2 regions of the Herbaspirillum seropedicae genome follow, and region 1 is predicted to be linked to the other one. Evidence: predicted binding sites of a transcription regulator. Region 1 holds the regulator's gene; the other holds the start of a gene.
What was found. The regulator sigma-54, encoded in region 1, starts transcription at its own class of promoters, with help from an activator protein. The targets are predictions, from matches to a motif close to TGGCANGNAANCTGCTTT.
Positions count from the first base shown of each region.

Region 2: a site for sigma-54 is predicted at 5,702-5,719, ahead of ACP92_RS02900 (ammonium transporter). Genes of this name have one in related genera too.

Region 1 is NZ_CP011930.1:4,547,699-4,555,689, reverse strand. Features, by position in the region: gene hpf (ribosome hibernation-promoting factor, HPF/YfiA family) at 1-238, opposite strand, end outside; gene ACP92_RS19805 (RNA polymerase factor sigma-54) at 392-1,882, opposite strand; gene lptB (LPS export ABC transporter ATP-binding protein) at 1,955-2,698, opposite strand; gene lptA (lipopolysaccharide transport periplasmic protein LptA) at 2,700-3,305, opposite strand; gene lptC (LPS export ABC transporter periplasmic protein LptC) at 3,375-3,983, opposite strand; gene ACP92_RS19785 (KdsC family phosphatase) at 3,980-4,534, opposite strand; gene ACP92_RS19780 (KpsF/GutQ family sugar-phosphate isomerase) at 4,534-5,562, opposite strand; gene ACP92_RS19775 (monovalent cation:proton antiporter family protein) at 5,917-7,908, shown strand.
Region 2 is NZ_CP011930.1:632,045-640,035, forward strand. Features, by position in the region: gene ACP92_RS02875 (winged helix-turn-helix transcriptional regulator) at 65-439, shown strand; gene ACP92_RS02880 (class I SAM-dependent methyltransferase) at 496-1,101, shown strand; gene ACP92_RS02885 (alpha/beta hydrolase) at 1,233-2,057, shown strand; gene ACP92_RS02895 (DUF6402 family protein) at 2,651-3,871, opposite strand; gene ACP92_RS02900 (ammonium transporter) at 4,450-5,652, opposite strand; gene ACP92_RS02905 (alkaline phosphatase D family protein) at 6,009-7,637, shown strand; gene ACP92_RS02910 (IclR family transcriptional regulator) at 7,684-7,991, opposite strand, start outside.

The sequences.
Region 1 (7,991 bases):
CGATGGCTGCATAGAGGTCGTGCGCAATGCTTTCCGCATGTAGATCCTTCCCCTTGATGTGGACGTTGATTTCCGCTTTTTGGCGCTTTTCCTTTTCTGTGAGTTTATCTACGCTCAGGATCACGCTGACGTCGATCACGTTGTCGAAATGGCGCTTGATACGGGCCAGCTTGCTTTGCACGTATTCCCGGATGGCGGGGGTCAGTTCGAGGTGGTGTCCACTGATGGTCAGATTCATACAAGACTCCTATCGTGAAGTCACTGGAGGTTCGTGCAATTCATCCTTGCTGCAGCTGTACCACGGGCACGGTCTTCGTGTCGGATGGCATGGGCATCAGCGGGATGCTTGCCGGAACACAGCAACGGTACTGCAGAAAAACTGAGGAAAAACTCAGAGGGACTTGCGGAGATTGACTGGCGGAATCTTCAACACTTCGCGGTATTTGGCGACTGTGCGTCGCGCGACCACCATGCCTTGTTCTGCCAGCATATCCGCAATCTTGCTATCGGATAATGGGGTCTGCGGGTTTTCGGCTCCTATCAACTGTTTGATCAGCGCCCGTATCGCGGTGGAGGAAGCTTCGCCTCCGGTTTCAGTTGCGACGTGGCTACCGAAGAAGTACTTCAACTCAAACATGCCATGCGGTGTGAGCATGTATTTCTGAGTTGTCACGCGAGAGATAGTGCTCTCGTGTAGACCCAGTGTATCAGCAATTTCACGTAGCACAAGGGGGCGCATGGCGACTGCCCCATGTGAAAAGAAGTTTCTTTGACGTTCCACAATGGCCTGCGCGACGCGCAAAATTGTATCGAAACGTTGCCGCATGTTCTTGATGAGCCACTTGGCTTCCTGCAACTGCGAGGATAGCGATCCTTCGCCCTTGGCCTGCTTGAGCGCGCTGGCGTACATGGCGTTGACGCGCAGCTTGGGCATGACCTCATGGTTGAGCATGACCTGCCAGCCGTTCTTTGTCTGTTTGACAATCACGTCCGGCACGACATAGTCGGAGGCATCGCGCGCGAATTCCGCGCCGGGGTGCGGACGGCACTGGCGGATCACGGCCTGCGCTTCACGCAGGTCTTCGTCATCGCAATCGAGCGCCTTCTTGATCTTGTTGAAGTCGCGCTGCGCAAACAGCGGCAGGTAATCTTCCACGATCTTCAGCGCCAGCCGGCGCGTGACGAAGGGCACCTTGGGCAGGCGGCGGATCTGCAGGGCCAGGCATTCGCCAGCGCTGCGCGCACCCACGCCCGCCGGGTCCAGGCTTTGCAGCAGCTTCAGCGAAATGGAGAGTTCTTCCAGGTCCACGCCCAACTCTTCGGGCAGGCGCGCGAGGATGTCTTCCAGCGGCTCTTCCAGATAGCCGCTGTCGTCCAGCGCATCGGTGAGCAGTTCCAGCAGGGCGCGGTCGCGCTGCGTGCGCGCCGTCACGCGGATCTGTTCCAGCAGATGTTCGCGCAGGGTGATTTCGTGCGCTTCCAGCTGGGGGCGGGCGTCTTCGTCATCGGGCGACTTGCCGCTGCGGGCCACATCGTCGAAGCTCCAGTCGGAGTCGCCGCTCACGCCCTCGGGGGCGGTGTCCTGGTACTCGAAACTGGATTCGCCATCGGCCGCTGCGGGAGCGGCTTCGCTGCTGGCCTCACTGCCGGTGGTCTCGCTCACGCCGCTCGAGGGGGCCGCCGAGACGGCGCCATCGGCCAGCAGGCGCACCGAATTGTCGAGCGCGTCGTCGAGGCGTTCCAGCAGGGGATTGTCGGTCAGTATCTGCTCCAGCTCCTGGTGCAATTCCAGCGTCGACAGTTGCAGCAGTCTGATCGACTGCTGCAATTGCGGCGTCAATGCGAGATGCTGCGAGGTACGTAACTGGAGCGACTGTTTCATCTTTCTTTCTGGAAGCGGCGTGGCCCGCTGGTTGCAATGCCGGTGTCCTGGTCGTTTGCGCCTGTGCCTGGGTTACATGCGGAAGTGCTCGCCCAGATAAACGCGGCGCACTGATTCGTTGGCGATGATCTCTTCCGGGTTGCCGCTGGCCAGCACGGTGCCCTGGTTGATGATGTAGGCGCGATCGCAGATGCCCAGGGTCTCGCGCACATTGTGGTCGGTGATGAGCACGCCGATGCCGCGTTCCTTGAGGAAGCGCACGATGCGCTGGATCTCGATCACGGCAATCGGGTCGATCCCGGCAAAGGGCTCGTCCAGCAGCACGAAGCGCGGATCGGTGGCCAGTGCGCGGGCGATCTCGACGCGCCGGCGTTCACCGCCCGACAGCGACAGGGCCTGGCTCTCGCGCAGCTTCTCGATCTGCAATTCGTGCAGCAGGTTGTTCAGGCGCCCTTCGATCTCGTCGCGGGAGAGCGGCTTGCCGTCTTCCTGGCGCAGTTCCAGCACGGCGCGGATATTGTCTTCCACGGTCAGCTTGCGAAATACCGACGCTTCCTGCGGCAGGTAGGACAAGCCCAGCGTGGCGCGCTTGTGGATGGCCAGGCGCGAGATGGGCTCTCCGTCCAGATCGATTTCGCCGCCATCGGAAGGCACCAGACCGACGATCATGTAGAACGAGGTCGTCTTGCCAGCGCCGTTGGGGCCGAGCAGGCCGACCACTTCGCCGCTGCGCACCTCCATGGAAACGTCGCGCACCACCTGGCGCGCCCCATAGCTTTTCTTCAGGCCGCGCACGACCAGCGAGCTTGCTGCCATCTTACTGATCCTTTCCGGGCTGGGTGGGCTGCGGGGTAGCAGGCTGGGCGGGCTGGCCCGGCTGCGCCGGCGGCGGATTGCGAGGCTGGATCACGGCCGTGATGCGGCCCGCGCCCGGCTTGCTCTGGCCGCTGGCAGTATTGTTGACCGAATAGAATTCGGCGCGGCTGTCGTAGGAGATGAACTCGCCATTGACTTCGTCGGTGATGCGCTTGCCATCCATGCGCTGGATATGGGCGCGCTGGAACAGCTTGGAGACTTCGGTCTGTTCCGAGTATTCGATGCGTTCGGCCTGGCCTTCGATCCACAGGTCGGGGCCGCCGTCACGCTTCTGGCGGAAGGTCGCCAGCGAGCCGGGGGCAGCGTAGAGCACGGCGTTTTCATAACCGTACTGGTCGGTGGTGAGCACCACGCGGCCGGCCTTGATGATGAGGGTGCCGCGGGTCATGACGACGTTGCCGGTGAAGGTCTTCACCTGGCGCACGTCATCGTAGACCATCTGGTCGGCTTCGATGTTGGTGGGCTTGGTGGTGTCGGCCTTCTCGGCGCGCGCCACGCCACTGAGGGCAGCCAGCATCAGCAACGGAAGTAGCAATGAGCGTTTCATAAAATCCTGTCTGGTCGGGTCTTGGCGTTATTGTTCTGACGGAATATCGGGGGGCGCGAATCAGTATGGTCAGCGTTTCTTCGGCGTCGGTTCGTAGTAGCCGCGCACATTGCCGAACAGCTGCACGACCTGGGTCGCATTGTTGGCCACCATGCCGACCCCGTTGAGGCGGGTCGTGCCCATGGTCATGGCCACCGGCTTGTCGGTCTTGACGATCTCGTCATCCGGCAACAGCAACAGGTAGTCCGAGACCACCTGCATCTGTTCGCGCCCCTTGTAGGGCGCGCGGATGGCGTTGGCGTTGCCGTACATGTGGATCTGGGTCTGCTCATCGGTGACGCGCGCGGTATCGGAATAGAGCTCCATGGGCGGCTTGCCCTGGTCCAGGTTGTGGACCACCGGCTTGGTGATCTCGAAGGAATCGTCGGTCGGGTAGTGCACCATCTTCACGCCCGACATATCGTAGCGCGGCAGGCCGTTCGGCCCCATTTTCACGTAGCTGAAGTTTTCCAGATAATAGTCGGGCTTGCCGCGCGGACGTTGCGCGGCCTGCTGGTCGCCGGCCGCGCGCATGGACTGCAGCACCCACAGGCTGCCCAGGGCAGCGCCGATGAGCAGCACCAGGATCACGCCGATGCGGATGCGGTCGGCCGCACGTTCGCCGCTGCGCCCGCTCATGCCAGGTACGGCGCCAGCGCCGCCTCGTAGTTGCCCTGCGCGGCCAGCACCAGGTCGCAGATCTCGCGGACGGCGCCATTGCCGCCGCTGGCCTGGGTCACGTAGTGGCTGCGCAGCTTGACCTCGCGGTGGCCATTGGCCACGCAAGCCTTAAAGCCCACCCGCGTGAGCACCGGCAGGTCGATCACATCGTCGCCGAGATAGCCGCATACATTGGCGTTGAGGCCGGTATGCTGCAACAGCTGCTCGAAGGCCTGGCGCTTGTCATGCACGCCCTGGAACACATGGGCGATGCCCAGATCGCGCGCGCGCCGCAGCACATAGGGCGACTGGCGCGCCGTGATGATGGCTGCGGCGGTGCCGAACTGCTGCATCAACTTGATGCCATGGCCATCGAGCGCGTTGAAGCGCTTGAAGGCCTCGCCGTCTTCGCCATAGAACAGACCGCCGTCGGTGAGCACGCCATCGACGTCGAAGATCATCAGGCGGATACCGGCTGCCTTCTCGAGGGCGGCTGCCGGCAGGGTGCTGGCGAAGGAGGGCGCGGTCATCAGATCACCTTGGCGCGGGTCAGGTCATGGATGTGCAGGGCGCCGGTCAGCACGCCCTGGGCATCGGTGACCAGCAGCTGGTTGATGCGGAATTCTTCCATCAGCTGCACCGCGTCCACGGCGAGCTGGTCCTGGTTCACGGTGCGCGGATTGGCGTGCATGATCTCGGCGATGCGGAACTGGCTGAAGTCCTGGCCGCGTTCGAGCAGGCGGCGCAGGTCGCCATCGGTGAACACGCCGATGGGGCGGAAGTCCGCATCCACCACGGCGGTCATGGCCATGCCCTTGCGCGTGATCTCCATGAGCGCCTGCGACAGCGAGACATCCGGGCTCACTGCCGGAATGGCGTCGCCGCTGCGCATGACGTCGCGCACATGGGTGAGCAGGCGACGGCCCAGCGCGCCACCGGGGTGGGAGCGGGCAAAATCTTCTTCCAGGAAGCCGCGCGCATCCAGCAGCGAGACCGCCAGCGCATCGCCCATGGCCAGCGTGGCCGTGGTGCTGGCGGTGGGGGCCAGGTTGAGGGTACAGGCTTCCTTGTCCACGCCCACGTTCAGATGCACGTTGGCCATGCGCGCCAGGCTGGAATTGTCATTGCCGGTCATGGCGATGATCACCGCGCCCATGCGCTTGACGATGGGCATGATGGCCATGAGCTCGCCCGTTTCCCCGGAATTGGAGATGGCGATGAACACATCATTGGGCGTGACCATGCCCAGGTCGCCATGGGCGGCCTCGGCCGGATGCATGAACAGCGAGGGCGTGCCGGTCGAGGCCAGGGTAGCGGCGATCTTGCGGCCGATATGGCCGGATTTGCCGATGCCCGAGACAACGGCGCGGCCATTGCACTGCAGCAACAGGTGGACGGCCTGGGCCAGCGGTTCGCTGGCGTCGTCGCCAAGGCGGTTCTTCAGGGCCAGGATGGCATCGGCTTCGATCTGCAGGGTCTGGCGCGCCAGTTCGATGGCGCGGCGGGCGGCCCCGGCCGAAAAAGATGCAGGCGTGGTTTTGTCATCGGTTACACTCATAACCGAAGTATAAACGAATTAGCAAAGCAAAAAACTTGCCAGACAACTGGCCAGATGTAAGGAAATGCTGACATGCGAACCCGCGGCAACCCGCCGCATCGCAGCGCAGCAGCGTGCCACAGGGGATTGCCGGCCAGCGGAAGCCGTGGACGGCGACAGTGCGGAGGTCGTCCGGGAGGCGTTGCGAAAATGGTGGCTACCCAATGGTTGCATGAAGCAATATGCTTCCGACCTGGACTGGCGATGAAGTAAAGCGCTTCATCCCGGTGCGTGCCGCCGGCAGGCGCAAGGGGGGCGATGGCGGTCGCGCTACAGACAAAATAATTATCATCGTTACAAGAAACTGAACCAGACATGTTTTCCGGACTGGAACTGACCTTATTCCTGCTGGCTGCCGCAGTGCTCGGCGTGGTGGCCTTCCGCATGATGCAATTGCCGCCGATGCTGGGGTACCTGGTAGTGGGCATCATCATCGGTCCCCACGGCCTGGGCTTTGCCGAGGACAATGAAACCACCCACGCCCTGGGCGAGTTCGGGGTGGTGTTCCTGATGTTCTCCATCGGCCTGGAATTTTCGCTGGCCAAGCTCTCGGCCATGCGTCACATCGTCTTCGGACTGGGCGTGGCGCAGGTGGCCACCACGATTGCGGCCACCATGGTGCTGGGATGGGGGGCGGCGACCTTCCTGCCGCAGTTCTTCAACATCAGCTGGCAGGCGGCCTTTGCCTTGGGCGGCGCGCTGACCATGTCGTCCACGGCCATCGTCTCCAAGCTGCTCACCGAGCGGCTGGAGCTGGAGACTGAACACGGTCGTCGCATCCTGGGCGTGCTGCTGTTCCAGGACCTGGCGCTGGTGCCGCTGTTGATCGTCGTGCCAGCGCTGGCCAACGAGTCCGGCAACATCATGGTCACGCTGGGCTGGGCCGCAGGCAAGGCCCTGGTGGTGCTGGCACTGCTGCTGTTCTTTGGCAGCAAGCTCATGCGCGGCTGGTTCCGCATCGTGGTCAAGCGCCGCTCGCAGGAACTGTTCATGCTCAACCTGCTGCTCATCACCCTGGGCGCGGCATGGATCACCGAAAAGGCCGGCCTGTCGCTGGCGCTGGGCGCCTTCATCGCCGGCATGCTCATTTCCGAGACCGAGTTCAAGCACCAGGTGGAAGAAGACATCAAGTCCTTCCGCGATGTGCTGCTGGGTCTGTTCTTCATCACCATCGGCATGCTGCTCAACGTGCGCACCGTGATCGACCACTGGTTCCTGGTGCTGTTGCTGCTGACCGGACCGGTGTTGCTGAAGTTCGGCCTGATCGCGGCGCTGGCGCGGCTGTTCGGGTCCACGCCCGGGGTGGCGCTGCGGGTCGGCCTGGGGCTGGCGCAGGCGGGTGAGTTCGGCTTCGTGCTGCTCAGCCAGGCGGGCGGCCTCAAGCTGGTCGATCCCATGCTCATCCAGGTGATCCTGGCGGCGATGGTGTTGTCCATGCTGGCCACGCCCTTCATCCTGGCCAAGTCCGACGCCATCGTCATGAAGTTCTCGGCCAATGAATGGATGCTGCAATCGCTGGCCCTCACGCAACTGGCCACGCGCACCATGGGGGTACAGAAGCACGTGATCATCGCCGGCTTCGGCCGCAGCGGCCAGAGCCTGGCGCGTCTGCTGGAAGAGGAAGGCATCGCCTACCACGCCCTCGAGATGGACCCCGAACTGGTGCAGGACGCCCGCAATGGCGGGGCCAATGTCTCCTATGGCGACGCCGCCCGCCGCGAGAGCCTGGTGGCCGCCGGCATCCACCGCGCTGCTGCGCTGGTGGTGACCTATGCCAGCACGCCCTCGGCGCTGAAGGTCTTGCACCATGCCGCTGAACTGGAGCCGGAATTGCCGGTGATCGTGCGCAGCCACGATGATGCCGATCTGGAAAAGCTGCTCGCCGCCGGCGCCACCGAAGTCGTCCCCGAGGCGCTCGAAGGCAGCTTGATGCTGGCCTCGCATGCGCTGGTGATGCTGGGCGTGCCGCTGCGGCGCGTGGTGCATCGCGTGCAGGATGCGCGGGACGAGCGCTATGCCTCTCTGCGCGGCTACTTCCACGGCATGTCCGATGGCGAGGCCGACGGGGTCGGCATGAACGTGCGCTTGCAGGCGGTGACCCTGATCGGCGGCGCCAGCGCGCTGGGCCACACCCTGGCCGAGATCGACCTGCGCGCGCACTGCGGCGCCGAGGTGGCCAGCCTGCGGCGCAACAAGCAGCGTATCGAACCACCTGAACAGACCGTCTTGATGGCGGGCGACATCGTGGTGTTGCGCGGCAGTTCGGAAAGCCTGTTGCGGGCTGAGAAACGCCTGCTGAGCAAATAGCCGGACAGCGTCGGCCTGTCAGGAAAGGTCAGCAAATGTCAGCAAACCTACTGCGCTCTTGAGTGATACTCCCATGGTCATCC
Region 2 (7,991 bases), 1.6 Mb from region 1:
AGCTTGTGGCTGATAATGGTGAGCCCTAAGTGACGATAGTTAAAGTACTAACCTGACGGTAAGTATGGAAAAAGAGAGAAAAAAATTCCGCCAGATTGACTGCAGCGTGTTTCTGGCGGATTGTCCCGCGCGCGACGTGTTGGCGCTGCTGGCCGAAAAATGGACCCTGCTCGTCTTGCACGCGTTAAGTGAGAAGACGTATCGAACAGCTGAGTTGAGAAGGCGCATTGGCGGCGTATCGGAAAAGATGCTGATCCAGGCCTTGCGCCGTCTTGAGCAACATGGTCTGGTAAGTCGCATGAGCTACCAGACCGTTCCGCCGCATGTTGAATATTCGCTGACACCGCTGGGGGTATCGTTGAGCAGCATCGTTTGCGCCTTGGATACGTGGGTGGAGACGCACGCATTGGAAATCAGCGGGTGGGAGAACAAGCACTAATTGGCATCCAGCGGCAACCAGCGTCATTGATGAGTATTGATAACAAGAGGAAGAAGATGGAAAAGAAAGTGGCAGGAACCGCCGGCTATGGAGAAAACGCGGCGCAGTTGGCAACGCAGTATGAAAGCATCGAATTCGAGGCCCTCCATCACGACGTCCTTCATTTGTTTCCAACCCAGCCCAGCGCGATCCTGGACATTGGCGCAGGCTCTGGCCGCGACTCCGCTGCGCTGGCGCGCAAGGGACACGCTGTCACGGCAATAGAACCTTCGAAGGAATTACGCGAAGAAGGCCAGCGACGTCACGCCTTGCTCGATATCCACTGGATTGATGATCATCTTCCTGATCTGCAGGTGGCCAAGCGACTGGGGCGAACTTTTGACTTGATATTGCTCACCGCGGTATGGATGCATCTGGAAAAACAGGAGCGGGAAATTGCGATGCAGGCGATTGCCGGGTTGTTAGGTCCCGAGGGGAAGGTCATGATGACACTGCGGCATGGTCCTGTTCCTCCAGGCAGGCAGATGTTTGATGTCTCACCGCACGAAACTGTTGAACTGGCGGCGCAATCCGGTTTGCAGGCGCGACACCTCAGCGAACGTGCCGATATGTTCGACCGTACTGATGTACGTTGGAGTGTCGTTGTGTTGGAGAAGGTGTAGCAGTAGTGATCCGGCTTTCGCATTTCATCGTAGGACCCGATCCCGGCCTGGCCGGACGTATGAAGGAGCTGTCTTCAGTCGCCATGTTTCTCGGCATGTTCATCAACACAAGATCAATTCACGCTGGCACGATGCCAGTCATGAGCCGTCTGCTCATTGCAGCCCTGCTGCTGCTCTTGTCCGCTTGCGCCAGCGACCCCTTGGCGAACGCCGATGCCATGACGCAAGCGGCTGGCTTGCGGCGCGAGCTCACCAGGAGCGGTCCCTTCCTGCTGACCGCCTATGTGCGCATCAGCCGCCTGGACCAGCCGTTGAACCTGTATATCGAGGGCGATGGCCTGGCCTGGCGTAGCCGCTACGAGCCCTCTGCAGATCCCACGCCGCGCAAAGCCTTGGGATTGTCGCTGGCGGCGGCGGACAACAGCGCCAACATGGTCTACCTGGCGCGACCTTGCCAATTCACGCCCATGGCCAGCAACCCCGCCTGCAATGTCGGCTATTGGACGGGCAAACGATTTGCTCCCGAGGTGGTAGCGGCGATGAACGAGGCGGTCGGGCATTACCTTGAACGCGTTCCTGGTCAGCGTGTCAATCTGGTCGGATATTCCGGCGGCGGCGCCATCGCGGTGTTGATCGCCGCACGCCGCAACGATGTGGCCACCGTGCGCACGGTGGCTGGAAATCTGGATCACGTCGCGTTGAACCGCTGGCACAAGGTGACGCCGATGTCGGATTCACTCAACGCCATCGATGTGGCAAGCCGCGTCGCCGGGATTGCGCAACTTCATTTCAGTGGAAGCGACGACGTCATCGTGCCGGAGCGGTTTGCCAGGGCGTTCGTCCAGCAGGTCGGGGCCTGCGCGCATCTGAGGGTGCTACCTGGGTTATCCCATGAGGGAGACTGGGCGGCGATATGGCCGAGCTTGCTGAGGGAGGCGCCGTACTGTGATCATTGAGAGGTCGACAGACCAGAGGGGCCTGCTGGTGCTTGCCCGACCTTTAGTCTGAGCGAAATTTTCCCGGACTGCGTCCCGTCAGTTCCTGTTGACGCAGGAACCCGTCTGGCCAAGGTGCGTTCCTATGCGCCTTGGCCAGGCCGTGAGGCAGTGAATATAGGTCCATCTGCATACGGATTATTGGAACGCATCTCACGCCTATTTATGAGGGGGGGAGTGCACTCAAAATAGGGGTAACCGTGCCCGGATCCAATCCCATTTGGTGGGAGGGATCGATATCGACTGCATGGGACTTTCCCTAGCGCTGTCGAAATAGATGATTGAATCTACTCCTTCAGTCAGATCACGTTCAGTCGCCGAATTCACGTAGTAAGAGAAGTAGCGCTCGGCGAGTAAATCCCCGGACCTACCGAAGACCTGGAGTCTGATTTTGGTACCGTTCTTGATGTCGGCCCCGCACAGCTTGATGTCGTACATTGCACCATGAAATATCTTCTCGCCACCGTTTAGATCCTTCGTGAAGGATTCGCAGCGTCCATAGGTCGGTTGAGCAAGGTGGGCGCAAAGACCAAATCCAATATAGACCACCAACGCTATGCCAATGAGTTTAACGGCTCTAGTCTGCATATCTCGCCAAGTTTGAACACGATAGGTTTTTTCAGTTTGAGGTACACGGGCTTCGAATAGATCATGAAATCTTGGCCTCTGTCATGTTTCTCCCGCCATCGATTGTAGTCAGCGTTAAAGACCGGGAAATAGACATCTGACTCCCTGAAATTAGCGAAGAAACTCCTGCGGGTGTCTACCGGTTTGTTGATGGCCTTTACCCATATATCAATATCTAAATCCCTCTTTGGTTTATTAGACCCTATAAGCCATGTACCTGGCGCAATGATAATTCCATGCCTATTCCAGTGCCCCAAATATTGTTCGCCATTGAATGAGTAGTTGTCTTTCACGTAAGCGTAGACATGCGTAATCGTGCCAACGGCGTCGAGGCAATAAAGGCTTTTTGATTTTTCGTATCTGAAATACTTTTCGCCGGAGATGTCAACGCTACCGACAGCGACGTAGATATTGAAGTTTGCCAATGCTCCCGTAAGATCTGTCAGGGTGAAGCCATCAAAGGTATCTCCGTCACTTAGTGAGGAGAGTTGAAATTGCCAGTCGATGTGAAATTGCAGAAGATCTGTCAAAGATTGAGATGTGTTGAAGCTAAGATCGTTGGTTCGCTCCTCTGAAAACCGTTTTCTTATTCTCGTCAGAATCTTCTGTTTGGCTGAATCAACGGCGGCGGCATTGTAGATGTCTTTGGACAAGAGTTCTTCATATTTTTTCTTGACGATCCCAAACTTCAGCACCCATTCAAGCGTCACATCGGTGTCGTTGATCGGCTGGATCGACTTTGGATTGTTGTCATAGATGTGGGCGGGACCGGAAAACCACCTTCGCGCCAGTTTCGCCGAGACAGTCCAGCCCAAATTGTCCATGGCAACGGGCACATCCTGAAGATCGAAAATAGGCGGATTGTCGCAAACCTCTACTTCCAGTTGTTCAGGTTGCGCTTTCTTCTTTTGTTGGCTCGCTTTGGGATTCTGTATGTCTTGCGGCGGCGCAGATCGCTCCTGAGTCTTTTCTGCCGTCGCAGTGGGTATGGGCGGAGGTGGCTTCACGCCGGGGGCGGCTCTGTCAATCGCTATGCCTCTTGGTGTGTTCAGTGGGATGCATCCTCGAATTGCGCTGAATTCTTTTAATTTGGATCCGAATAGACCTTTCTGCAGGTGGTAATACGGGGCCTTTTTCACGTCCGCCATCGATACTCCATGAATGATTTGAGCAAGTATTTCAACAGTCTCGATTGAGCATTTTGATAGACCTCTCGCAGAGCATTTGGGGATCTGTTTTCACCACGGTCAGCTTTCCGCTCGGGGCTTGAGCCTGCCGTCGAAATGACTAAGGCGCATGCCATCAAGGTCTTGTTGCTGGAACTCTGGGACTGGTCGTAAATGACGAGAGGTAGTTAGCGATGGAGAGAGAAGCTCGCTGTTGGGGAGGATGATATTCCGACCGGACTATGAAGAAGACGGATCCCAGCAAGAAAACAGCTGAGCTAGAAGGAAAACTTGGCGAATATTAAATTTATTCGGACTGATATGCCTGAGGCGCGGCGTCCAATGGTGACTTTAGCGAATTCTCGTACGAGGTGTATTTGCAGAAGGCGCTGTTGTTCTGGCAAGTAGTTGATGCGTCCCACGCAATACTTGGCGATTCAGGTTGAAGAGCTCACTGGCAGTACGCTGTTGCCCATTGGCCAGGAGTCATCATCGTTCCTGGCCATTGATAGACAAGCTCTATGTTCAACGGATGTTTTTCTGCCAGCGCTGCAATTCATTTACCAACTGGTCTCCCTCTCCGCCGTAGAAGAAATCTTGTGAATGGCCAGATCCGCCCCTTCGAACTCCTGCTCCGGATCAAGGCGGATACCGACTGCCTTCTTGAGCAAGCCATACACGATCCACCCGCCCAGCGCTGCAATGACAATGCCCATCACGCTGCCGATCAGTTGTGACAGGAAGGACACGCCACCCCGGCCCCCCAGCGCCTGCAGGCCGAAGATGCCCGCCGCCAGGCCGCCCCACAATCCGCACAGCCCGTGCAGCGGCCACACGCCCAGCACGTCGTCGATCTTCCATTTGTTCTGGGTGCGGGTAAACATCCACACGAAGATCGCCCCGGCAATGCCGCCGGTGACCAGTGCGCCCAGCGGGTGCATCAGGTCCGAGCCGGCGCATACCGCCACCAGGCCGGCCAGCGGGCCGTTGTAGGCGAAGCCGGGGTCATTGCGGCCCATCAGCAGCGCTACCAGTGTGCCGCCGGCCATGGCCATGAGCGAATTCATCGCGACCAGGCCATTCATCTTGTCCAGCGTCTGCGCGCTCATCACGTTGAAGCCGAACCAGCCCACCGTCAGGATCCACGCGCCCAATGCCAGGAAGGGAATGTTGGAGGGCGGATGCGCAGCAACCGCGCCTTCCTTGCTGTAGCGGCCTCGGCGCGCGCCCAGCAGCAGCACGGCGGGCAGGGCGATCCAGCCGCCGACGGCGTGGACCACGATGGAGCCGGCGAAGTCGTGGAATTCTGCGTCGAAGGTGGCGGCCAGCCAGGCTTGCACGCCCAGGTGCTGGTTCCATGCAATGCCCTCGAAGAAGGGATAGACCAGGCCCACCAGCACGGCCGTGGCCACCAGCTGCGGATTGAACTTGGAACGCTCGGCAATGCCGCCCGAGATGATGGCCGGGATCGCGGCGGCAAAGGTCAGCAGGAAGAAGAACTTCACCAGCTCGAAGCCGCTGCGCTGCGCCAGCGTCTCGGCGCCGGCGAAGAAGCTCACGCGATAGGCGACGTAGTAGCCGATGAAGAAATAGACGATGGTCGATACGGCAAAGTCCGCCAGGATCTTGACCAGGGCATTGACCTGGTTCTTCTTGCGCACTGTGCCCAGCTCAAGGAAGGCGAAGCCGGCATGCATGGCCAGGATCATGATCGCCCCTAGCAGGATGAAGAGGGCGTCTGCGCCGTTTTTGTGATCGTCCACCAGAAAATCTCCCAAAAAGTGTGCGAGGAAATGCTTGAAAGCCAGGACTAAAGCAATTTCCGTTCCATTTTGGTGAGAATTCAGCAGATCATTGATTCAAAAAGACTTTTTTAGTGCGTCAGTGTCTTGTCCGGCAAAGTGCTGCACGAACTCCGTGCATGCAGAGGGGGCGGGAGGATGTCGAGCTTCATTTTGGTGCGCTGGATGGGGGCGGTATTCCATTCCCCCCAGTGTCGATGAAAATCACCGCATTTCGGGCAGGGTCAGCATTAGTCAGCGCGATTTCATGGGACGGTCATACATGATTGCTAAATTGCAATCCCCCGTGTATCGCTCACCCCCTCACAGGAGTCGCCATGCCAGACCAGAACCCGCCAGCCGACCACAGCCGCCGCCGCTTCCTGCGCGACAGTGCGGTCACCACCGTCACCACTGCCGCCGCGCTTGCCAGCCCGGCCGCTTTGTCCGCCACCCCGGCCGCACCGGCCATCGTCACTTCCGAACGCCTGCGCCCGCAATTGCCGGGCGGCGTCATGAGCGGGGATGTCACCCGCGACAGCGCCATCCTCTGGGCGCGGGCCGACCGCAATGCCCGCATGCTGGTCGAGTACTCGACCAGCGGGAACTTCTCCAACCCCGTCCGTATCGCCGGTCCCACGGCGCTGGCGCGGGAGGACTACACCGCCCGCGTGGACCTGCGCGACTTGCCTGCCGGCCAGCGCCTGTATTACCGCGTGCGCTTCCAGGACCTGGTGCATGAGTCGGCGCTGAGCGAGCCGCTCACCGGCAGTCTCATGATGCCAGCCTCAGCGCACGGCCAGGCGCGTGACATCACCTTTGCCTTCTCGGGCGATGAAGCCGGCCAGGGCTGGGGCATCAACGAGCAGTGGGGCGGTTATCGCGTGTACGAAAGCATGCGCCGCTTCCGTCCGGATTTCTTCATCCATTCGGGTGACCAGATCTATGCCGATGGGCCGATCCAGGCTGAAGTGAAGCTGGACGATGGCAGCCTGTGGCGCAATGTGGTGACCGAAGCCAAGTCCAAGGTAGCGCAGACGCTGGACGACTATCGCGGCAACTTCGCCTACAACATGCTGGACGCCAACAAGCGCCGTTTCGCCGCCGAGGTGCCGTTCCTGGTCCAGTGGGACGACCACGAGGTGCGCAACAACTGGTACCCGGGCCAGGAGATCGGCGCGGCTGAAAAGCGCTACGACGAACGCAACATCGATGTGCTGGCCGCCCGTGCGCGCCAGGCCATGTTCGAACACAATCCCTTCCGCATCGACAGCGCCGATCCTTTCCGCATCTATCGCTCCTTCAACCATGGGCCGCTGCTGGAAGTGTTCATGCTGGATGAGCGCAGCTATCGCGGCCGCAATTCGCCCAATCGCCAGAAGGGCGGGCACGATGCCGACTTCCTCGGCCCCGAGCAGATGCGCTGGATTAAGCAGGCGCTGCTGCGTTCGCGCTCGACCTGGAAGCTGATCGCCAGCGATATGCCGCTCTCCATCGTGGTGCCGGACCTGAACCCGGATGTGCCCAAGGGGACCTTCGAAGCCTGGGCCAATGCCGACAATGGCAAGCCCTCCGGGCGCGAACTGGAAGTGGCCGAGCTGCTGCGCTTCATCAAGCAGCATGACATCAAGAACGTGGTCTGGGTGACGGCCGATGTGCACTACGCCTCGGCCACGCACTACGCACCGGAGCGGGCCCAGTTCACCGACTTCAAGCCCTTCTGGGAATTCGTCGGCGGGCCGATCAATGCCGGCACCTTCGGACCTGGCGAGATCGATCGCACCTTCGGTCCGGATGTGCGTTTCGTCAGCATCCCGGCGGACATGAAGCAGAACCGCTCACCGGCGGAACTGCTGCAATTCTTTGGCATCGGCAAGATCGATGCGAAGAGCAAGACGCTCACCGTCACGCTGCACAACACCGACGGCAAGGAGATCTACAAGGTGGAGTTGCCGCCGGAGGCCTGATCGGGTGATCCCTTGATGGATGTGTTGTAGCAAGGCTGGACCGGGATCAGCCCGGTCCGGCGAGCTTGCGCGAGATCGTCGCACAGGCTTGCAGCAGCGGTTGCACATAGGCCTGCTGTGCATCGGGCAGGCGACGATAGAGCGGAATGCTCACGCTCACGCAGGCGACCGGCACGCCATCGGCACCGACGATGGCCGCGCCGTAACAGAAAATCTGGGCTTCGTTTTCTTCACGGTCTTCGGCGTAGCCGCGTGCGCGGGTGTCTTCCACATCGGCGCGCAGGGCGGCCAGTTCGGTATGCGTGTTGGCGGTGAAGGCTTGCAGATGCAGCGTACGCATCAGGCGTTCGCGAT